Regions from separate parts of the Paenibacillus sp. FJAT-27812 genome, predicted to be linked through region 2. Evidence: riboswitches for the same ligand, from Rfam matches in the RefSeq annotation. Region 2 holds a riboswitch; each other region holds the start of a gene.
The links. A riboswitch is a leader RNA that binds a small molecule or an ion and turns the genes downstream of it on or off. The one in region 2 is predicted to bind cyclic di-AMP.
Positions count from the first base shown of each region.

Region 1: another riboswitch for cyclic di-AMP. It lies ahead of ADU23_RS00800 (TrkH family potassium uptake protein); the one in region 2 lies ahead of ADU23_RS15715 (hypothetical protein).
Region 3: another riboswitch for cyclic di-AMP. It lies ahead of ADU23_RS19890 (APC family permease); the one in region 2 lies ahead of ADU23_RS15715 (hypothetical protein).
Region 4: another riboswitch for cyclic di-AMP. It lies ahead of ADU23_RS08210 (C40 family peptidase); the one in region 2 lies ahead of ADU23_RS15715 (hypothetical protein).

Region 1 is NZ_LIGH01000001.1:179,130-184,914, reverse strand. It holds gene uvrC (excinuclease ABC subunit UvrC) at 1-1,083, shown strand, start outside; gene ADU23_RS00805 (CPBP family intramembrane glutamic endopeptidase) at 1,052-2,680, opposite strand; cyclic di-AMP (ydaO/yuaA leader) riboswitch at 2,927-3,131, shown strand; gene ADU23_RS00800 (TrkH family potassium uptake protein) at 3,218-4,558, shown strand; gene ADU23_RS00795 (potassium channel family protein) at 4,577-5,239, shown strand; gene ADU23_RS00790 (cation:proton antiporter) at 5,264-5,785, shown strand, end outside.
Region 2 is NZ_LIGH01000001.1:3,714,949-3,720,733, reverse strand. It holds gene kdpB (potassium-transporting ATPase subunit KdpB) at 1-144, opposite strand, end outside; partial or broken gene kdpA (potassium-transporting ATPase subunit KdpA) at 163-1,829, opposite strand; gene kdpF (K(+)-transporting ATPase subunit F) at 1,849-1,914, opposite strand; gene ADU23_RS15715 (hypothetical protein) at 2,051-2,452, opposite strand; cyclic di-AMP (ydaO/yuaA leader) riboswitch at 2,571-2,742, opposite strand; cyclic di-AMP (ydaO/yuaA leader) riboswitch at 2,837-3,035, opposite strand; cyclic di-AMP (ydaO/yuaA leader) riboswitch at 3,431-3,594, shown strand; gene ADU23_RS15710 (hypothetical protein) at 3,601-4,029, shown strand; cyclic di-AMP (ydaO/yuaA leader) riboswitch at 4,075-4,236, shown strand; gene ADU23_RS15705 (hypothetical protein) at 4,242-4,667, shown strand; gene ADU23_RS15700 (hypothetical protein) at 4,767-5,042, opposite strand; gene metE (5-methyltetrahydropteroyltriglutamate--homocysteine S-methyltransferase) at 5,160-5,785, opposite strand, start outside.
Region 3 is NZ_LIGH01000001.1:4,798,148-4,803,932, reverse strand. It holds gene ADU23_RS19895 (alpha/beta-type small acid-soluble spore protein) at 1-118, shown strand, start outside; gene ADU23_RS19890 (APC family permease) at 175-1,992, opposite strand; cyclic di-AMP (ydaO/yuaA leader) riboswitch at 2,200-2,357, opposite strand; gene ADU23_RS19885 (VOC family protein) at 2,639-3,049, shown strand; gene ADU23_RS19880 (GIY-YIG nuclease family protein) at 3,212-4,318, shown strand; gene ADU23_RS19875 (NAD-dependent epimerase/dehydratase family protein) at 4,326-5,015, opposite strand; gene ADU23_RS19870 (GAP1-N2 domain-containing protein) at 5,238-5,785, opposite strand, start outside.
Region 4 is NZ_LIGH01000001.1:1,923,919-1,929,703, forward strand. It holds gene ADU23_RS08195 (M1 family metallopeptidase) at 1-1,195, shown strand, start outside; gene ADU23_RS08200 (hypothetical protein) at 1,223-2,038, shown strand; gene ADU23_RS08205 (hypothetical protein) at 2,171-2,755, shown strand; cyclic di-AMP (ydaO/yuaA leader) riboswitch at 3,143-3,295, shown strand; gene ADU23_RS08210 (C40 family peptidase) at 3,299-3,775, shown strand; gene ADU23_RS08215 (cryptochrome/photolyase family protein) at 3,911-5,257, shown strand; gene ADU23_RS08220 (MFS transporter) at 5,398-5,785, opposite strand, start outside.

The DNA of each region.
Region 1 (5,785 bases), 3.5 Mb from region 2:
GTTCAGATCTTGTACATGCGCCAAGGCAAGCTTATCGAGCGGCATGGGACGACTTTCCCTTATTACGGGGAAGCTTATGATGACTTTATGACGTTCGTGACGCAGTATTATAGCGATAATCCGGCGCTGCCGAAGCAAATTTTGCTGCCGCTGCCGCCGGAACAGTCGCTCGCAGAAGGCGGAGCGGCAGAAGGAATTGCCGATGTGGATGACGCAGCTTCTACGCATGCGGACGACGTTATCGCGTCGCTCCACAACTGGCTCAAGGTAAAGGTGCTGATGCCGCAGCGCGGGCGCAAGAGCGAGGTTGTAACGATGGCTACGGACAACGCCAAGGTGATGCTCGACGAGAAGTTCCGTTTGATCGAGCGGGATGAGGAGCGCAGCGTCAAAGCATCGGAATCATTGGCTGGCTGGCTTGGTCTTGAGGAAGTGCGGCGGATTGAAGCTTTCGATAACTCGAACATCCAAGGAACGAATCCTGTCTCCGCGATGGTCGTCTTCACCGATGGCAAGCCAGACCGCAAGGAATACCGCAAATACAAGGTGAAAACGGTAAAAGGTCCCGATGACTATGAAACGATGCGGGAGGTCATCCGGCGCCGTTATGAGCGTGTACTCAAGGAGGAGCTGGCGGCTCCGGATTTGATCGTAGTCGATGGCGGCAAGGGACAAATATCGGCGGCGCTTGATGTGCTGGAGAATGAGCTTGGTTTATTCATTCCGGTATGCGGCCTCGTGAAGGATGCGAAGCACAAAACGGCGCAGCTTATGACGGGTGATCCTGCCGAGATCGTACCTTTGCCGCGAGACAGCCAAGAGTTTTATTTGCTGCAGCGCATTCAAGACGAGGTGCATCGATTTGCGATAACGTTCCACCGCGAGCAGCGCGGCAAGTCTATGGTCGAATCGAAGCTTGACTCGATTCCGGGCATCGGTGAGAAGCGACGCAAGCTTCTGCTGAAACATTTTGGCTCGATCAAAAAAATAAAAGAGGCCTCAGTCGAAGACTTTCGGCCCCTATCTATTGGTGATAAACTAGCTTCGCAAATTATAGCTGCTCTAGGGGAGGAGTCGTCGTAACAGACGGCTTCTTCTCTTTTTTGTGGCTCAAATATTTGAGAACAAAGGCAATCAGCACCGGCAGCACCGAGAAGAAGATCGCCGAGATGATATTTGGCGCTGTGCCAATCGTCAGCAGCGATAATCCGACCGCTACGCTGTTGAAGATCGCATGGGTGAACATGGACGTAATCAAGCCGTATCGGACGAAAATAAAGCTGAATATGAGCCCGATAATCATCAGCTCGATCAATCTTGTCGAGGACGGATAGAACGGATACATGACGTGTCCGAGCGCCCAGAAGAAGGTTGGAAGCAGCGCTGCGGCAAACGTATTTTTGAACCATTTGCGGAATAATCCGATACCGAAGAAGCGGAAGACAGCTTCCTCCGAAATCGCAGCCGCCCAAGCAAGCACTGGCATGAGCCATAAAATGCTCATGTTGTAAGGAGACTGCGTAGCGTCCGACGTATCCCAGGTGCCAATGGTCAGCCTTAAAGCGATGAAGATGACGGATTGCAGCGCGAACAAAATAATCGCGAATAAATAGGCGAGGCCAACGCTGCGCCATACATGGTCACCATAGCCTTTTTGCCCGAAGCGCGGCCATAATGCGCGGCCCTGTGCCTTCCATAAGCCATCGCCTGCGATTAATGAAATATAAATCGCGCCGGCCATTGGAATGGTTAGCAGCACCGTTACGACAGCCGTAACCGTCGTAGTCGCTCCGGCCATATCAGCCTCGCCCATCGAGGCCCGAATGCCGTCAAGCACATTCAGATTCATGATGATATAGGTGATAAAGTAAATGATGGTCAATATGATTCCATATTTGAAGGAAGTGAATTTCCGGTACAGAACGGCATAGATGATCGCCAAGATGAACAGAACGAAACTCATGAACAAGTAACCGAAGCCGGTAAGGAAACCAGCTATTTTGTCTTGATTTTTCACATAGCTGACATAATCATCCGGGGCGGCAAAGGCGGGCTTATATTTGGTTATGACCGTGCGCCCATCAACGGTTCGCGCGTCGATATGGATCGTTAATTTTGCGTCCTTAATGGCATAATCCGTTTTTGGCTGGCCCTGCCAATCTCCGTTGTCCAATATTTGATTGCCTTGAAATTCAACCCCGCTGAAGCTTTGATTCGTTAGGAAAGCGATAGCTTCCTTCGTTTTATCTGCGTCCGACAGCTCCTCGCCATCGATTAGAAAACGCCATGCCACAATTTTTTCGCTTTGCATATGTACGTAAACGAAGCCGCTGCCGCCGCCAATAAATTTCAAATCAACTTGGAACGTATCTGTCGGGAAACTAGAGTCGTATTTGTCAGCATACGTTTTGGTCAGTTTATTTTTGGATAAATAACCGTTCATGATTTTATCGGTTTGGTGGACGGCTTTAGCCGATTTCACCGTCAGTCCTGTCTGTTTCTCCGCGAAAGCGGCCGCGCGGCTCTCAGCGGTCGACTTCTCAATTACCTTTGTGTTTAATTCGCCGGATGCGATGGATGCGAACATGGGAGCGATGTCTACGGCTGCATAAATAATAAAGCAAGCAATCGCTGCCCATAAAAAACGTTTCCATTCGTTAGGCTTGATAGAATCAATCATGGATTCACCCCTACTGTCTTTATAATGAGTAGCTTATGACAATACATTAACATATTAATCCCTGAATTATCCAATGGAGATGACCGCTTGCACACAAGAAACAGCGAAATAACGATGTCCAGCAAGCTTGGAGCTTGCTGCTTCATTCCATTGCCCTAATTTGAGCAAATATCGTCCCTTTTGTCATATCTATCACCTTTATATCGGGACTGATTTGGGATTATAATCGTTAACGTCATACTAAATTGAATAGCACAGCCGAATTTCCTAAGGAAAACGGGGGAACCATAAAGTTGTCAAATGAGTGGAACAAGCTGCAAGCAAAAGCGGTTCAAATTTGGCGGCATGGGGTGAATTTTAGCGGAGGAGCATGATCTCTTGCCGCCGAATAGGGCTGCCTGTCCAGGCCCGAATCCGACAGCTAACCTCGTAGGCGTATTGGAACAGGACTCATCGCACAGAGCACTTGAGTTTCCAGTGCTTTTTTTTATGCTTAAAAACAAGCAATTATGATAAAACAAAAGAAGAAGGTAGCGGATGAAGATAGATTGGAATGTGCTCAAGTGGTCGCCGCCGCGCATATTGGTTAGCGGATTTGCGCTTATTATTTTACTAGGTGCCGTATTATTATCCATGCCATTTGCATCGGCAAGCGGCGAGAGGCTGCCGTTCATCGATGCGCTGTTCACGGCGACGTCAGCGACATGCGTAACGGGGCTGGTTGTCGTAGATACGGGTACATATTTCTCCGTCCCCGGACAGGTCATTCTCATGTGTCTATTTCAGCTCGGCGGACTTGGCTTTATGACGATGGCCACGCTGGTTGCGCTAGTGCTGCGCAAAAAAATTTCATTGCGAGAGAGGCTGTTGCTGCAGGAAGCGATGAATCAATCGAGCATGGAAGGCATCGTTCGGCTTATTAGACGGGTCATTGTATATTCGCTTGCGATAGAATTTGTGGGGTTCACGTTATTCTCCTCCCGGTTTGCGTTCGATATGCCCTTTGGCAAAGCGTTGTTTTTTGGCGCATTCCATGCGGTTTCTATGTTCAACAATGCGGGATTCGATATTTTTGGCGGCTATAGAAGCTTAACGATGTATGTATCGGATCCCATTGTTAATATAGCGGCAATGATGCTTATTATAACCGGCGGATTGGGTTTTGTTGTCATGTCGGATCTGATGGAGTACCGCAAAAACCGCAGGCTGTCGCTGCACAGCAAGGTTGTATTGTCGATGACGGGAGCCTTGATTGCAGTAGGCACTATCGTGATTTTTATATTTGAATTTTCCAATACGAAGACGCTTGGCTCGTTGGATTGGGGAGGCAAAATTTTATCCTCCTTCTTCCAGTCGGTCACGCCGCGGACGGCAGGAGCCAATACGCTTGATTATACGGCTTTGCGGCAAGCGACGATGTTTTTTACGATCATCCTGATGTTTATCGGCGCATCGCCGGGCTCGACAGGCGGCGGCATCAAGACCACAACCTTTACGACGCTGGTCGGAGCGGTTATTGCGATGATTCGCGGTCGCGAGGATATTGTCATGTTCCGGCACCGGCTTGGCAAAGACAGAATTTTCAAGGCGCTGACGATTACATTAATCTCGTTAGGTTTAGTTATTATTGTGACGATGACCTTGTCAATGACAGAGGATCAGGCGTTCATTAAATTATTATTTGAAGCAACCTCTGCGTTCGGTACGGTAGGATTGTCGATCGGCGTCACCCCGGAACTCAGCACAGTAGGGAAAATAGTCATTGCATTAACGATGTTTGCCGGACGGCTTGGGCCATTGACATTAGCTTACGCGCTGGGGCCTCGCACAGAAAAAGAATTGTACCGGCATCCTGAAGGCAAAATTACGATTGGATAGGGGAAGCTGCAAGTGGGTATGAAGAAGAAACAATTTGTCATAATAGGTTTAGGAAGGTTTGGCTCAAGCTTAGGCAGAGAACTCATCGAGCTAGGCAATGAGGTGCTTGGCATCGATAAGGACGAGGAGGCCGTTCAGGAAATGAGCGGCGTTCTGACCTATGCGGTATCTGCGGACTGTACGGACGAGGAAACGCTTCGTTCGCTTGGCGTGCGCAACTTTGACTGCGGCGTCGTCGCCATTGGCGATGACATTCAAGCAAGCATTTTAACGACCATCCTGCTTAAGGATTTAGGGGTCAAGAAGGTTGTTGCGAAAGCGATGAGCGAGCTGCATGGCCGCGTGCTTGAGAAGATCGGCGTAGACCGTGTCGTGTATCCGGAGCGGGATATGGGTATCCGTGTTGCGCATCAGCTTGTTTCTCCCAATCTGCTTGACTATATAGAGCTATCCAAAGAATATACGATTGCCGAGCTTGCCGTCCCGCAGTGCTTAAATGGCAAATCGCTGCATGACCTGAACCCGCGCGCCAGGTTTGGCTGCAGCATCGTCGCAATCAACAAGCCATCGGGCATCATTATTGCACCAACGGCAACCGATGTGCTTGCTGAACGAGACGTTATGGTTATCATCGGGACGAATGAGCAAATTGAAGATTTTGAGGCAACCGTTATTCGTTAGGCTGCTTATAGGAATGGAAGTGATATGCAGGTGGAAACCGCTGTAACGCCAATCATTCATCACTTGCTTATTTTGCTAATACTTATTGTAACGGCTGGCATGCTTGCAGGGCGTGCGGCAGCTAAACTTCGTATACCTGATGTAGCTGCGTTTATATTAGTGGGGCTGCTGCTCGGCCAAGGCCTTCATTGGATCAATGAATCGAGCAGTTCGTTAATTAACCAGCTTATTTTAATAGTAGGATCAACGGTCATTTTATTTGATGGAGGACGCAATATTAGTCTTAGCGGGCTGAGCAAAGTCAAATGGACGGTTGCCTTGCTAAGCGTTCCTGGCGTTCTCATAACGGTGATCGTGGCGGGTACAGCTATCCATTTCGTTTTTGGCTTGGAATGGCTCTATGCGCTGCTTGCCGCGTCGGTTATCGCCTCTACGGACCCGGCTTCTATTATTCCGGTATTTCGGCAGGTTGCGATTAGAGTGAAGGTGCGGGAGACGGTAGAGAGCGAATCGGCATTCAACGACGCGACAGGCTCTATTATTACA
Region 2 (5,785 bases):
CAGCACGATAACCGTACCTGCCTCGACGACAAACATAACCGGGTTTTTCATCATGACAGCTGGATTCAATTTGACAAAGCTATCAAGCACAGCGCGTTTTACGGCATCCGCTGACAGCAGCTTCTTCTTCTGATTGCTATTCATTATCGTTCACCTCATTCGTTAGCGGAGTGTTAAAAATTCTGCGACCGGCCCAAGCACGATGACCGGCAAAAAGGTTAGCGCACCGATTAAAAGCACAGTGCCGATTAATAATCCGGTAAACAATCCATTATCGGTGCGGAACGTGCCAATCGTCTCCGGCACAGTCTGCTTGCGTACGAGCGAACCCGCAACGGCCAGCATCGCAATCATCGAAATATAACGGCCGAACAGCATAACAAGCCCGGTACTCATATTCCAAAAGGACGTGTTGTCTCCTAATCCCTCAAACCCGGAGCCATTGTTCGCTGCCGAGGATGTAAATTCATACAGCACTTGGCTTATGCCATGAAAGCCTGGATTCGTGATGGCTCCCTTGCCCAGATCCGTCATAAAGGCGATTGCTGTAGGCACTAATATAATGAAAGGATGTGTAAGAATAGCGACCGCAATGAGCTTCATTTCCCGCGGCTCTATTTTTCTACCCAAAAATTCCGGCGTTCGTCCAACCATCAGCCCGCATATGAAAACGGCGAGTATCGCATACATAAGCATGTTGATGAGGCCGACGCCCTTGCCGCCAAAGACGACATTCAGCATCATTTCGCCAAGCGGAACCAGGCCGCCGAGCGGCGTAAGCGTATCATGCATATTGTTAACGGTACCGGTCGTTGCTGCTGCCGTCACCGTAGTGAACAATGCGGACTGCGCGATGCCGAACCTTACTTCCTTGCCTTCCATACTGCCTTGCGAAGCATCGATGCCAAGCGCGCTCATCGCTGGATTGCCTGTTTTCTCTGACGTGTACGCTACGCTCAAGAACACGAGGAACAGGCACATCATCGCAGCGAATACGACCCAGCCCTGCTTTTTGTTTTTGGCGAATAAGCCGAACGCATACGGCAGTGATGCCGGCAATGCCCACATCGATAAAATTTGGATGACGTTTGTCAAAGGATTTGGATTTTCAAAGGGATGCGCCGAGTTGACGCCAAAAAATCCGCCGCCGTTCGTCCCCAAATGCTTGATCGATTCCAGTGAAGCGACAGGACCGATTGCAATTTGCTGCATCGCGCCCTCTAACGTTTTGACCGTCAAGGTTGGATCAAGTGTCTGCGGCACATGAAGGGCCACGAGCACAAGCGTAATAACAAAGGATACCGGAAGAAAGATCCGCGTATGTGCCTTGACGAAATCCTCGAAGAAGTTACCGATCGTTTTCCCTTTGCTTGTAATGCCGCGGACAAAGGCAATCGCCACCGAGAAGCCCGTTGCCGCTGACGTAAACATCATCATCATGAAGAGAAATACGATAGGGAGCTCTCTCCGCTGTAATGCTGCAGGTTCGTATTTGTGATAAAGCTGATGACCGTATTAAAGGTAAGCGTCGGCTCCATGCTTCCCATCCCATTTGGATTAAACGGAAGCGCGTTTTGCAAACGCAGAATCAAATAACTGAAAGCTACCAATATAATATTGGTTGCGATAAAGCTAAGGGCGTACATTTTCCAGCTCATGCCCTCGCGCCGTTTTAAACCAATAATTTTATAAATCAGCCGCTCAGAGCCTCCGAACACCTTGTCTAACCGATTTTGCTCATTCGAGAACACGTGATAGACATAGGTGCCTAACGGTTTTACTAGCAATATCAGAATCGCTATGACGATCAGCAATTGCAAAATATCCATTGTAGGTAATCCTCCTCCACTAAAACTTTTCCGGATGAATTAAGGCATATACGAGATAAACGAAAACAAACAAGGCCATTGCCATTACGATGATCATTGGCTTTCGCCCCCCGTTTGGTCGACAACGCTGCCGCACCAAGCTAAAAACCCGTAAAATAAACCGAAGCAAGCCAGCAAAGCGACGATCATATAAACATCTAGCATATTGTTTTCCTCCTGTATTATTTGTGGCTTAATAGAAAACCGACTTCGCCGTTTTGAGAATATACGATATGGTCTGCGCCCAGCCCTTTATAAATCGCCCGCGGATTCCACTGCTGCGTGATCACGTAGATCGGCTTGGCCGTCCATATCCGGCAGCAATGGACGAAGCGGCAGCTAAGCGCGAAGCTGCTCTCGAATATGAACACTTCACGAATCGGATAATGCGGCGGCTGCCAGCTTTGGCGATCATTCGTATTGATGTAATGAACGTTCATGATCCCCTGCTTGCGAAGCAGCTTCTCCTCCTGCTTGCTATTTGTCAACACGATAAATTTCATTTGATGAAACATTAACGTCCGTATAAATGATTTGCCAGATTCGTTGAACCCCGCAACGATAATATGCTCTTCTACCAACACCCGTATCCTCCATTTGGCAAAAATAGCAACAAAAAAGAAGCCTTGGGATAAGAGGTACCAATCCCGCGGCTTCTTATACCCCGCAGCTAAAATAAGCCGCGGGAAGCGCGATGGCTGTTGCCCCTCTCGAGTACACTTACGAGGTTAGCTGTCGGATTCGGGCCTGAGAGTTGCCCTACGCCTGGCTGCTGCCAAGCGATTCACCCCATGAAGCAGCAAGCGTGCTTACACGCCTTATGCTTCGTTGGTTCCCCCGTTCCTGCTGGTGCAGGATTCAGTAAATTTTAACCATTTTCTAGCAATTTCCCCGTTTTTGGGCAGTAAAAAACCACAGAGGCCTATGACACTCTGTGGTCGACTTTAATCGATCACAAGTTTCATCAATCCTCTCCAAGTCCACGCTTACGAGGTTAGCTGTCGGATTCGGGCGGTGAGAGTCGCCCTACTTTGACCGGTGTCCATGGCACCTGTCAAAGATTCACCCCTGCTCTGCGGCCGTTCGACTCTCACATCGAACATGCGCAAAGCTTATTTAGTGGTTCCCCCGTTTTCCGCATTCACGGAAACTCAGCGATCAGTAAATCGAAACTTATTAGTAAATCCTGTATCGAATCTTACTCCTCGCTATTGACACTGTAAAGAGAGTCCGCTGGCGAATTTAGCTAATTTCAGCCCTGCAGAACGTTTCGCAGCGCTTACATAGAATTCGATCTCGATATATCTCACTATTTCTACGCTTTACTCCTATTTTCGAAAATAGTGTCATTCACCCAACCACCGTTTATCAGTGCGAATTATCAGATTTTTCAAAAGGAGAGATTAGAAGAGGATGAACGAGTTTTTCGGTGAATGAAGCTGTTTTTACTGCATAAATGATTGTATATCTTGCAAAATGGCTTTACGATGCCCAATCCCGAAATACCACTGTTTTACAATAATCACAATCGGGTTTACTATAGACGGCAAGCCGATTTAGGCTAACTATTATCGCTGAATTTTTCATTTGAAAAAGCGGGGGAACCAATCGCGGACGGCAAAACAGCTTGTTCGCATGGGGTGAAACCGAAGCCAATTCGCTTCGGTAGGGCGTCTCTCTAGCCCGAATCCGGCAGCTAACCTCGCAAGCGAATTTGAGGAGAGATTATTGAATGACCACGCAAGCAGACATTTTTTCAGAAAAACTAGCAGCGCAGCCTGCAGACTCTATTATGATCAAACGAATCGAAATGTTTGTTCTGCCCTCCGTTTTGCCCGAGCCTTCCAGCTACCGGATTTGTCTCAAGGTGACGAGCGACATAGGCTTGGGCTGGAGTGAATTATTTATAAAACGATCCGAAAAACCATGCGACTGGACTAGATGGAGCAGCATGCTGCTTCGGTTCATCGGCATCTTCCCTCTCGCCGCGCCCTCCCTGCTCCAGCGGAATTCCATGATTAAGGACGAGCGCCTTGTGCATTTATTTGCTGCCGCGGCACCGGGCTTAGTCGGTACTCACTCATTTTGTCCATTCCGTAATCATGACTGGGATGAGGCTGTTTTATTCAAACAAGCAATCTCATACATTTCATTGTTTTAAATCAAAAGATTTACAGATAAGCAATTAAGGAATATAATGAAGAGTACAATATTAACGCTGAATTTTTCGATTGAAAAAACGGGGGAACCAACGCGAACGTTAACTAACGTCCCGCAAGGGGTGAATCCAGGGACTTGTAATCCTGGTAGGGCATTCTCTCTAGCCCGAATCCGACAGCTAACCTCGTAAGCGAGCAAAGGAGAGATTTATTCATGTTGACCAATTGTGCAAACCATCTGCACCATTTCACGGAACAGACCCCTTCTTTATCCGTCACACGAATCGAGCTATTCGTCATCCCTGCTCTCGCAGTCGATTCTGCAGGCTATCGCATTTGCCTTCGTTTAACAAGCAATCAAGGATTCGGATGGAGCGAGCTGTTTGCTAGCGATACCGAGGATTCGATTGACCTGGAACGTTGGAGCGATCTGCTTCAGAGCTTTATCGGCAGCGTCCCTCTTCCGCCGCTTCACCATTTCCAATACGACAAAACGGATGAGGACGGACGTATTCTCGACCTATTCGCCTCTGCAGTCAATCATGTTCTCGCACATTCCGCCGATTCGTCTCCGTACAACAGCGATCTTGAAGAATCTGTTTTGCGTCAACGCTCTGTCTCCTATGTTTCTTTGGATTAAATGATTTTATTGCAAAAAAAAGACAGTCCAGAACAAGCAACTAGGTTCTGGACTGTCTTGCTTTTTGCCTGCTATGTCCTCAGCTTCTGCAATGCCCGGTCAAGCAGCATCTGGCTGCCCTTCTCCGTAATTAGTACTTTGCGAACCATTGATGATAACATCCGCATGCCACCTTGTCGCCTCCACATAACGGTCATGGCTGAATCTGACCACATCAAGATATTCTTTTATCGCTTCTTCCACCGAGTAGCGCTCAATCGACAAAGAGTCATTCAAGTCCTCTAATACCTTATCTATGTCAACAGCGGACGGATCATTGAAGTCTTCATAGGCACTCCCAGTGAATTCCGCTACCGTTATGACGACCCTCTCCAAGCATACTGAATTCACTCCTATTTTAATACATGAAGGATCGCTTGTCCCCTTACTCAGCACGAAAAGCCCGCGCTCTCCTCAGAGAGGCACGGGCTTCTTTGTTTCCGGTCGATAAGCTTAGATCGATGCTAATGCGGCACGCTGCTCTCTAACTTTGTACGTTGCCAGCATCATGTTGCGCAGCGAAGCCACCGTTTCTTCCATGCCGCGCGTCTTCAAGCCGCAGTCAGGATTGATCCAGAAGAGGGCAGGATCAAGCACTTTAATCGCACGCTCGATCATGCTGACCATTTCCTCAACGGACGGCACGCGCGGGCTGTGGATGTCGTATACGCCAAGGCCGATCCCTTGGTCATAGGTGTTCTCCTCGAAGCTGTGAATCAGCTCGCCATGGCTGCGTGACGTTTCAATGGAAATAACGTCCGCATCAAGCGCCAAGATCGAATCGATAATGTCGTGGAACTCGCAATAGCACATATGGGTATGGATTTGCGTCGTGTCGCGCACATCTGATGTGGACAAGCGGAATGCATGCACGCCCCATTTCAAATAAGCATCCCAGTCGCTGCGCTTAAGCGGCAAGCCTTCACGCAGTGCCGGCTCATCCACTTGGATCATCTCGATGCCAGCCGACTCAAGCGCTTTTACTTCCTCGGACAATGCCAGCGCGATTTGGTATGCCACTTGCTCGCGCGTAATATCGTTGCGGGCAAAGGACCAGTTCAATATCGTAATCGGGCCAG
Region 3 (5,785 bases), 1.1 Mb from region 2:
CTCGCAAGATGGATACAACGGCAATTTATCCACTCGTGATGCAGGTTCGATTGGTGGATATATTACAAAAAAATTGGTGCAAATCGCAGAACAACAATTAGGTCAACGCAACTTCTAGCAAAAGCCAAAAAGCCCTCCATTATCTTCGCGATAATGAAGGGCTTTTTTTATGAGCTATTTTTGAAGATGATACGGAACCGTCGCTATGACCACATCTTTTTGCGTAAACAGATAGGCGCGGAGCATTAAACTTGTCTGGTTGTGCAGAAAATAATGCCACCAATGCTTCGTAATAAATTGTGGAATGAGAATCGTAATATGATCGGTCTCTCCCGTTTTCCATTCAATCGTATCAATAAACCGCATTAGCGGCCTAATGATGCTCCGATAGCTGGAACGAAGCACAATGAGCCGAACGCCAGGGTTCCATTCCTCCCACTTCTTCTCCATGCGTTCAATGTCTTCGTCATCGAAGCCCACATATACGGCAACCACGTTATCGGTTAGCGATTTGGCATAGCTGAGCGAGTGATTAACGACACGTGTTATGCCCGCTACGGGAACAACAATCGTACTGCCTTTTATGACCGGCTTATCATTTGCCATATTGATCCGCAGCTCATCAGCCATATTCCGGTAATGACGGTGGATACCATAGAAAATAAAGATGACGATCGGCAGGAAAATAAACACCATCCAAACGTGGCTAAACTTCGTAATGATGAAGATCAATGTGATCGCAAGCGTCGTCAGCATTCCAATCGTGTTAATAACAAACCGCGATAGCCAGCCTTTTGGCTTCAACTTCAACCATCTTACCATCATCCCAAGCTGGGATAGGGTGAACGGAATAAACACGCCTACCGCATAAAGCGGAATTAAATTTTCGGTATTGCCATGAAAGGTTATAACAAGGAGTGCGGATAGGATTCCTAAAATGATAATGCCGTTTGAAAATCCCAAACGAYCCCCGCGAGCCATAAACATATTTGGCATATATTTATCTTTAGCCAGCATAAAGGCAAGCAGCGGGAATGCGGCGTAAGCCGTATTGGCTGCGAGAAATAAAATCAGAGCGGTTACTGCCTGTATCCCGTAATAAATGACTCCTCTGCCGAATGTGGCATTGGCGATTTGCGATACGACCGTTTCTTTCTCGCTCGGGACAATGCCATACCAGTAGGCTAGCAAACTAATGCCGATAAACATTGCGCCAAGAATAGTCCCCATCATAATAAGCGTCTTTGCCGCATTCCGGTCAGCAGGCTGTTTAAAGTTAGGAATCGCATTCGACATCGCTTCAACGCCAGTAAGCGCTGAGCAGCCGGAGCTGAACGCTTTTAACAACAAAAACAAACTAATATTCAAGACCGCCGAGCCCATCTCCGGCACAGCCGCATGAATGCCGCCTGCTGCATATTTGATCATTCCGGAAATAATAAGCACAAATATTGCGATTACAAACAAATAGACAGGCATGGCGAGGACGGAAGCGGATTCCGTAATTCCCCGCAAATTGATAATCGTCAGCACCAGAATCATCACTAACGCAATGCTGACTCTATGATCATGAAGCGATGGGAAGGCCGAGGTAATGGCATCCGTTCCAGCCGACGTGCTGACAGCGACAGTCAGAATATAATCAACAAGCAGCGAGCCGCCCGCCAGCAAACCAGTCGAGACGCCTAAATTGTCTTTGGCAACGATATAGGCACCGCCGCCTGTCGGGTAAGAAAATATCGTTTGGCGATACGATAAAATTAAAACTAATAATAGACCGAGCACAGCCAGCGAGATCGGAATCGAATACCACACTGCCGCAAATCCGACAGCCATTAACACGATCAAAATCTGCTCTGTACCATAGGCAACCGATGACAGCGCATCGGAGGATAATACAGCTAACGCCTTAAGCTTGCTTAGCTTCTCGCCTTCAATTTCCGCGCTTTTCATCGGGCGTCCGATTAATAACCGTTTAAATCTGCTAACCATGAAGATGCCCCATTTCAATTCATTGGATGATAATCTTTACGTCCTTGGAGTACATTCTCCCTTTAGCATGTTCGCATGTTCATTTGTTATGCACCCTTTTCATCCAACGCTCTAACAGAAGGCCAATCCTAAAATGGACAAAAAAAGCCGCAGGAAAGTAAGGACTTTCCCACGGCTTCTCCAAAAAATATCGGTAGGCACGCGAATAATTCCTCTTCTGGACGCTTACGAGGTTAGCTGACGGATTCGGGCGCAAAAGTCGCCCTAAACTTCGTAAATGAAGTTATTCACCCCTGAGATTAGATCGTATGATCAGCACTCTATGGTTTCCCCGCTTCTTTTTCAGAACTCAGCGATTAAGGTTTATATGCTATACAAGATATCGTGATTGATCTCGTTTTGAATCATACTCCTTCCAAAAAATATTGTAAAGGAACATAAATAATCGAATTGATTTCAAATCCCGCTATATGAATCCATTTAAACGCTTACATCCCATACAATCTTTTCGTATCGCTCTTATGCTCTCTATCTCAATAGCAATTACCCGTTCAACATAGCAATCCGTAAGAAACCTAGGTCAGTTCGGTATGATAATATGAAAGAAGGATAACTTCTCAATATGCGGAGGAAAGGATGTAGTACAATGGCTAAATATACAACCTTTATCAAGTCGGAGGATGCTAGAGCGCAAGCCGAGTTTTATATCCAGGCATTAGGCGGTGAGATCCAGTCTCTGATGACGCACGGGCAATTGTCAAACGCCAGCGATGAGCTGAAGGACAAGGTTTTGCATCTCTGTGTACGGGCTGGAGGCGTTAATTTCTTCATGTCGGATTCCGTATTTGAGCCGCTAGTTAGAGGAAACAACGTTCATCTGGCACTTGAGTTCAAAACGGAATCTGAAGCACGGCAAGCCTTCGACAATTTAGCAGCAGGCGGCCATATTAGCCAACCGTTGGAGCCGGTATTTTGGGGTTCATTATACGGTGAAATCGAAGATAAATTCGGAATCAAATGGATGATAACTACAGCGCAAGAAGTGAGCCAAGCCTGATTCAATCCACCATTTATTTGCTTCTTTGAGGAGGTCGGCCATCAATCTGGTCGGTCTCTTTTTGCTTTGGAGCTAAAATAAAACAAGGGTTTGTCCCCGGAGGTGTCGAATAGTGCCCATGATGGTTCATTCTATAGCATACGATTAGGAGGATGGCGAATCATGTCGTTCTTATTCAAAGCCAGCGATTACCCGCAAAGCCCTGGCTGTTATCTCATGAAAGATGCTGACGGCCGTATTCTCTATGTCGGCAAGTCCAAAAATTTGCGGAGCAGGCTGCGCTCTTATTTTACTAAAAATCATACGCTTAGAAAAATAACCCAGCTCGTTGATGAAATATCATCGATTGAGGTTGTGCTTGTAAATAACGAATCAGAGAGCCTGCTGCTTGAAAACAATTTAATCAAAATACATAAGCCACCCTATAATCGTGCGTTAAAAAAAGACAATAGCGGCTATGCTTATTTGCAGCTTACAGCAGACCCCCTGCCTCGGCTCGATGTTTATTACCGTAATCGGAAACGAAGTCAGACCGCCGCTGCTTCCGCTTCCCTTCCCTTGCATCGTCTGGGTCCCTTCAAAAGTGCCCGCTTTCGCGACGCTTTGCTCGAATTCGTAACGGAGCATTACGGCCTCCGCACCTGCAAAACGATGCCCAAGCAGGTATGCCTGCTGTACCATATCGGCAAATGCAGCGGGGTCTGTGAAGGCAAAATTTCCAAAAGTGAATATTTGGAGCATACCAGGCAGGCGTCCGAGCTTCTCGCTAATCGTGGGCAAGGCTTGATCGAAACGCTTTATGCGAAGATGGAGGCTTATGCGGCAAAAATGGAGTTTGAGAAGGCGCAGCAGATGCTGCTAAGCATTCGCAATCTGGAGCAGGCATCTGACAAGCAAATCGTCGATCGTGAGGCGGCCATCGATCAAGATGTGCTTTACTTCGGGGAAACGCATGTGCTGGTAGCTAAGGTTCAAGAAGGCATGCTGCGGGATTTTCAAATGTTGGAACTTAAATCTGCGGATGTAGAAACAGCTTATGACCAGTTCATTATGACGCGTTACGCCGAGAATAGCCCTGATGAATTGATTGTGAACGTCATAAATGACCAGAAGCTTGTGCGTGCAGCCATTAGAGGAAAAACGAAAAAGCTGCTCACCATTACACAGCCGAAGCGCGGGCTAAAATTCGATTTGCTCCAGCTGTGCAAATACAACTATGACTATCGAATCGAGCGGCTTCGCTGCGGGCAGGAACAGCCGGTCCCTTAAAATCGCTTTATTTTTGAGCAACCTTAGCCATATCCCTGCTCTCCAAGATGGAAGTTTCATATCCTCTGCTCACGATGTGGATCATTGCTCTGCCAAGCTCGCTGAGTGTGATGACATGCCTTGGAATAAGCCGGCGCAGGACGGGGTACAACCACGTAAATGCACCATAAAAACGATGGGCATTTTTCAAGCCTTTAGTCGGATGAATGTAGCCGGGACGGAACATATATGCGCTTTTGAAAGGCAGCTGCAGCAGGTGGTTTTCCGTTTTTCCCTTCACCCGGGCCCACATGCTTCTCCCTTGTTCCGTTCGATCCGTTCCCCCGGCAGTCACGTAACAGAAAACCATCTCTGGATTTAATTTGGACAGTAAGCCTGCAACATACATGGTCAAATCATACGTAATTCGGCTGTACTCAGCTTCACTCATTCCAACCGATGACACGCCAAGGCAAAAGAAGCAGGCATTGTAGCCTTCGAGCTGGGATTCTACCAAAGATAGATCAAAAAGATCGGCTTGCACGATTTCGGTTAGCTTCGGATGGGTTACACCAGATGGCTTGCGGTTGATGATTAATACCCGTTCCACATCGGCATGCTGAAGGCATTCATGCAAAACCCCTTCGCCTACCATCCCCGTCGCGCCTGTTAGAATGACGCTAATTTTGGTGCTTGTATCGTAATTTTTAGCGGGCATAGGTCCATTCTCCCTCACGTCAGCTTATTTATCTCATGACCCTATAATAAATGATCGTTCGATTATTGTCTAGCGACTATAGCTTTCGACCGCTTGAATAAGCTGCTCCGCCAAGTTTTCTGCTGTAAATTGTGCCAGCGAAAAATATTTCTCAAACCTTTTTTCATCGCATAAAAAAACCGCCAGTCAACTTAGCGTAAGTTAACTAGCGGAAATGTTCATTCAATTGGCTTGCACATCCAGCACGATAAGCTCATATGCCGCTTCTCCGACTCGGATGATGCTTTTGGCCGGAAGATCGACCTGCTTGCCTAGATTGACCTCAACGCGGCTTGGATAGTCGTCTAAGCTAATCGCGCCATCGCTGCCTTGATCTGGCTGACTGCTAGGTGTTACGGTGCTTGTGCTTTCAGATTTAGTTGTTGCATCAGGGGCTGTACTGCCTTCATTAACCGGCGTCTCGGTAGGCTTGCTCGTGGACGGAGTCTGAGACTCGGTCACCGCAGCATCTGCGGAATTAGTCGGAGTCGGCGATACTTCTCCTACCGTGCTGCAAGTAAGCGTAACCTTTAGGTCTGTATACTCAACTGCTTCGGCACCCGCCGACTCTACCTTTAATGAGCTAGGCGCAAACTGCGCGCAAGCCGCTGCGTCCTTAAATGAAAAGACAAGGGATGTCGTCGCTTCTACGCCTTCGGATGCTTCATTTTGCTCCGCGTATACGATCGTATCAGGCTTGGTTATGCCCGTTTCAACAGTAGGCGTCACTT
Region 4 (5,785 bases), 1.8 Mb from region 2:
GTACACGGTTGCGGCAACCGGCTTCCAGACGAAGGCCATTGAGATCAAGGACCAGATGAAAATCTACCAATTTTATGCCGATGACGTTCATGACTTTGCTTGGTCGGCGTCGCCGGACTTCGTCTATGAGGAAACCGCCTACTCCGATACGGGCATTCCCGGTGTTCGGATTAAGCTTTATCTCGATCCATCCCATGCCGCCCTGAAGGATCGCTACATGCATGCCGCCAAATCCGCACTCGCAAGCTACGCCAAATGGTATGGGGAATACCCTTACAGCACGCTGTCGATCGTCGTGCCTCCAAAAGGGGCAAATGGCGCCGGCGGCATGGAGTATCCTACGCTCGTGACCGCATTTTCAGCCGAGAGCGAAAATCCCGGCTACGATCTGGAGCGAACGGTCGTGCACGAGATTGGTCACCAATATTGGTACGGCATGGTGGCCTCCAATGAATTTGAGGAGGCTTGGCTGGACGAGGGCTTTACATCCTACGCCGAGGACAAGGTGATGGAGACCGCGTACGGCGTGGAAGCGAACCTGCCCGTTGAGTCCAGCTATATGACCAACCCCGCGCCGCTCAAACAGCCGTCCTGGGCATACGGCAGCCATACGCAATACGCCGAGAACGTATATATGAGAGCGAAGCTCGTACTTATCGGCATCGAGAACCAAGTGGGCTCCAGAACGATGCAAAAGATTTTAAGGACCTATTTTCAAAAATACAAGTTCAAGCACCCCTCCTCAGCGGATTTCCAGCGTGTGGTTGAGTCGGTGACAAAGACGAAATGGCATGATTATTTCAGCCAATATGTATATGACAACCAGATGGCCGATTTCTCGGTTGAATCGATTCACGTCCGTCCGGTTAAGCAAGATGGCGCCAACATGTACGAGTCTGTCGTGCTCGTCAAAAAGAACGGCGGCAGCAATGGCGAGATCAAGGTCGTTTTGCAGTTCACAGACGGCACCAAAATCGTGAAGCTTTGGAATGCCGAGGAGTCCCACATCCAATACACGCAGCTGCATTCCGCGCCGCTCAAATGGGCGATGGTCGATCCGGGTCACAGCAACGTTCTCGACAACAAACTCATCAACAACTATATGCAGGCTCAGCTGCCGGAGGATAAGCGCACGAGGTGGAGCATTGGCGTCGTCAAACTGCTCGAAGGGCTGCTCGGGTCGCTAAGCTGGTAAGTAATTGCGTTCAAGGAGCGATTAACGATGAAGATACATGTGAAGCAAGGCTGGCAACTCGCGGTTAAGCACTTCTATCTCGTTATTTTATTATTCTTATATCAGCTGCTGTGGGGGTTTTTCCTCTACCGCTTCATTGATTCGGTCGTAACGCCGCTGCTGCGGCGATATCCGAGCGCCTATCCCTCTGAGGCCGCTGCCCATCTCTTCCTGACTGAAGCCCAGTTCCAGCTGTTCAAAACCGATCTGATTACTCCGTACGTATGGACGCTTGGCAGCCTTATGCTCCTGAGAATGCTGCTTACACCCTTGTTCAACGCCGGATTGTTCTACTCGATGAATCAGACAAGATTGGCCGGAGGAACGCGGTTTCTAGAAGGCATTCGCAAAAACTGGAAGCCCGTTGTCCTGCTCTACTGGATAGAAAGCGTCTTATCGCTGGCTCCTGCATGGTGGCTGCTCCCGCGCGGTCTCGATGCGCTGCTGCAGAGCAGCTCCATTCCAGACCTGCTTGGAACGGTGCTTCCTGGCGCCGGGCTATGGCTGCTGTGGGGTACGGTGCTGCATCTGCTGTTTCTAGCCATGCAAATCGGCGCCACATCAGGCGAAGGCGTCTTCCGGTCCTTATGGAAGGCTCTCCGCAACTTCCTCTCCTACGCAGCCATCTCACTCATCATGTGGGGAATTGGAGCCGCCGCCGGGCTTGTGGTTACCAGCATATCGATGGTATGGGCAGGCTTGTTCGCCTTGATCCTTCACCAAGGCTATTACCTTATCAAAACACTAATGAAGGTATGGACCATAGCGGCGCAGTACGATTATCTGCAGACGAAACAAACCTAACGTGAAGAAGCCTTCGCATCCACAAGCCGTTGTGGATGCGAAGGCTTTTTTATTTCGAAATAGACCGCAACTAAATCATGGTATTTCTGTATATATAAATGAAAGTAAATGAACAATGGGGGATACACATAAATGATGCGTAAAAAACTGATTTTATTGTCCATGGTATTGCTCTTATCGGGCGGTTCATTGGTTGCAGCCGACAAATTGTTTCAAAAAGTAACGCTGCTTTTTAATAATAAGCAAACCATAGAAGACGGTTTATTAGTTGATGATAAGGTGTATATCAATATTCGCGCGCTAAGCGATTCCCTGCAGGCTTTTACGCAGTGGAAGGGCAGCGAGAAGAAGCTGGTTATCCAGAAGCCTAACGTACATATGTTTTTGATGAATGAGAAGCGCACGATGTTCGGACAGGTGGACAAAGGGACGGTTCAGAAATTTTTGGTGCAAGCTCAAATCGATAATTTAAACGTTGCCATCTCTGAATTCAAGGTCACTATCGTTGATCCGAATGATAAAGAAACAACCATTGACGGCCGAAGCCAGTCCGATGATGATTTCAAGGAATTCGTCGAAAAGGATACGTTCTGGTTCAGCTCGAAGCTTGTCTCCTATGACTTTAAATTCGCAGGCAAATACAAGCTGCGGTTCTGGATGGAGCAAAAGAACGAGGACGCACAGCTGATCTCCGAAAAAATCATTACCGCAAAATAATAGCACGTCCTTATATAGAAGGAGTCGTCTTTCAAGATTGCACATCTTGGAGGACGGCTCCTATTTTTCTTTTCGCAAATCGTAATTTGCCTACATGAGAGTTTTTTAATATTCGTTCGCAAAATACTGCTGCACCGCCGTTTTTTTGCCCTTTCACTAGTCTAAAAGCCATGATACCAAGGGGACAAATCGGTATATTTTACGCGCCATCCACATAATTAATGAAATTGAGTCCTTGCATTTAGTTAAAAAGAACTACTAATGAGCGTTTATATTACACAAAAAACGGTTAAACGAATCAAATAGTCAAAAGGTTACATGAGAATTATTAGAAATAGTCAGTAAAGGCAGGAGATCAATGAAAATAATCGAATAATTCTCAAGAGCAATAAAAAACGGCCTAATTTCCTATTGGAAAACGGGGGAACCACTCTGGGTGAATTGATTCCGACGTCTGACATTTTGTCAGCGCCTGAGGAGTCATAGGGAGCCTTCAACCGAACCCCACAGCTAACCTCGTCGGCATTGGAAGGAGTTTCACAATTGAAAAAGGTTACCGCATTACTACTGGGTCTCGTTCTCGTACTCGCTTTCCAGGCTGGGAGCGCTTTCGCAGACTCAAAACTAAACGGCTTCATCAATGATCTTATTGGTACTCCGTACAAAAGCGGCGGAACGTCGTCGAAAGGCTTTGATTGCTCCGGCTTTACGAGCTATGTGTTCGAAAAAATGGGCATCGAGCTTCCACGCACATCCGGTTCGCAAGCAAAAGCGGGAGAAAAGGTTGCTAAAGAGGACCTTATTCCGGGAGACCTTGTATTCTTCGACACTGTCGGCGGAAACAACAGCACGGTATCCCACGTTGGCATTTACATAGGAGATGGCAAGTTCGCGCATTCGTCTTCTAGCAGAGGCGTTGTGACAGACAAACTTAACTCCTCTTATTATGAAAATCGTTTTGTAACTGCACGTCGTGTCATGGATGCGGATTCTTTCCAGGCATATGCCGACGGACAATAGAGTAACCTAATCCCTCTCGTTTTCGAGAGTTGCAGGGTAGGCTCATTCAGCAAAGCCGCAGTTGTTTGTCCTCAAGCGACAAATGACCTGCGGCTTTGCTGTTATTCCGCCGCAATAGGAAAGGAGCAGTCTCATATGTATTTGTTTATTCATCGCAAGGATTTGCGCACGGAAGATTTGCGCGCATTTGATTATTTGAGCAAAAAAGACACGCAGGGCATTCATTTGCTAATCATAGATCCTGTTTTAACGGACGGCGGCAGGCTAAGCAGCCACAGCGGCCGTAATTTCATGGCGCAAGCCGCCTCCCTGCTCCACAGCTATTCAAAAGCGGGGAAGGAGCTGCATGTGCTGCATGGCGATCCCGCTCTGATTACCGAAGCGCTCCTAGAAGCGCATCCGATAGATGAGGTCATCGTCCATGCCGACTATACGCCATACTCCCGGCAGCGAGATGAACGGCTTCAGCGGACTGTCCGCGGCTTAGACCGCCGCTGGATGCCGATTGCTGACGCACCGCTTGCCGATTTGGAAGCATTTCCTTCGTTTGCTCGGCGTTTAGAAGAACCTTACAAGGTATTTACGCCCTTCTATCGCATGTGGAGCAGCTATATGCTTCAGCACTACAGCCCGATGGGCGAGACGACGATTGAGGAGCTCTCGACCTTAAGTGAAATAAACAGCGTGGTCGCTCAGCAATTCGCGCTGCCGGAATCCATTTCCCATGCGCTTGGCGGCACCAAGGTTGAAGGCTCGCAGAAATCATCGGCCAAGCTGGACCGATTTATACGCGAGCGCCTTGCCTCCTATGCAGATAGCCGTGACCTTTACGCTGAGGAACATACAAGCAGGCTCGCTCGCTTCTTGAACACCGGCGCCATCTCAGCACGGCAGTCGTACGAGCTGACGCAGGGCCTGCCCGGCGCCGAGGCATGGATCCGCCAGCTTGCATGGCGTGATTTCTACTTGTACCAAGCCATGTACCACGAAGATTTTTTCCGTTACGAGCAGTTGGTGGATTTGTCCCCGTTGTCGGATGCCCATCTGGAAGCTTGGTCTACGGCTGCCACCGGCATCCCGATCATCGACGCAGCCATGACGCAGCTGAACCGCACGGGAGAGCTGCCCAATCGGCTTCGAATGGTGACAGCTATGTTTTTAACGAAAAACCTGCTGTGCCCGTTCACGCTCGGGGAGCAGTACTTCCGTCTTCACTTAAGCGATTATGACAATACGCTTAACCGCGGGGGCTGGCTGTGGTGCTCTTCGCTCGGCTATGATGCAGCGCCTTACTTCCGCATCATGAATCCCGAGACGCAGTCGCGCACCCATGATCCCAGCGGCAGCTATATCCGGCGCTGGCTCCCTCACCTCGCCCATCTATCGGACAAGGAGATCCATCAGCCGCAAAGCGGCGCTATCGTGGATCTAAAAGCGTCGCGCGCGCGGGCCATTGAAGTGTACAAGACTATCCTCAAATAGCTGGCGCTTGATCTATCCGATTCAGGTTCCGTTAGGAATGCGGCTAAGCCTTCCTTTTTCTGTATGTAACAATAAATAAACCTCCACCGCCGCTTTGAAACAGCGAACGTGGAGGCTTTTTTATATTTTTAAAGGATAAATTAACGAACTGCGCGCTGCGCCTCTCTTCTTCCCAGTACGAGCATTGCCGTGAGCAGAAGCAGCATCAACAAAACCAGAATGCTTATATACCAAAGCGTGGACTGGACGTTAAACTGATCCATAAACCAGCCCGTCACTCTCGGAAAAATAGCCCCGCCAAGCCCGCCGCATGCGACCAGCAAGCTTGTTGTCCGCTCGGTCATTCCCGGAATGAGCTCATTGGCATACACAAGCGCGATGCCGAAGATGCCGGAGAAGAACAGGCCGCTTAGCGCGACTAAAGCCAGCATCCAGCTGAGCTGTCCCATGATCGCCATAAACACAAAAACAACCGATGCTCCCAGCGTAGCGATAAGCAGATAACGCGAGTATCCCATACGATCGGCC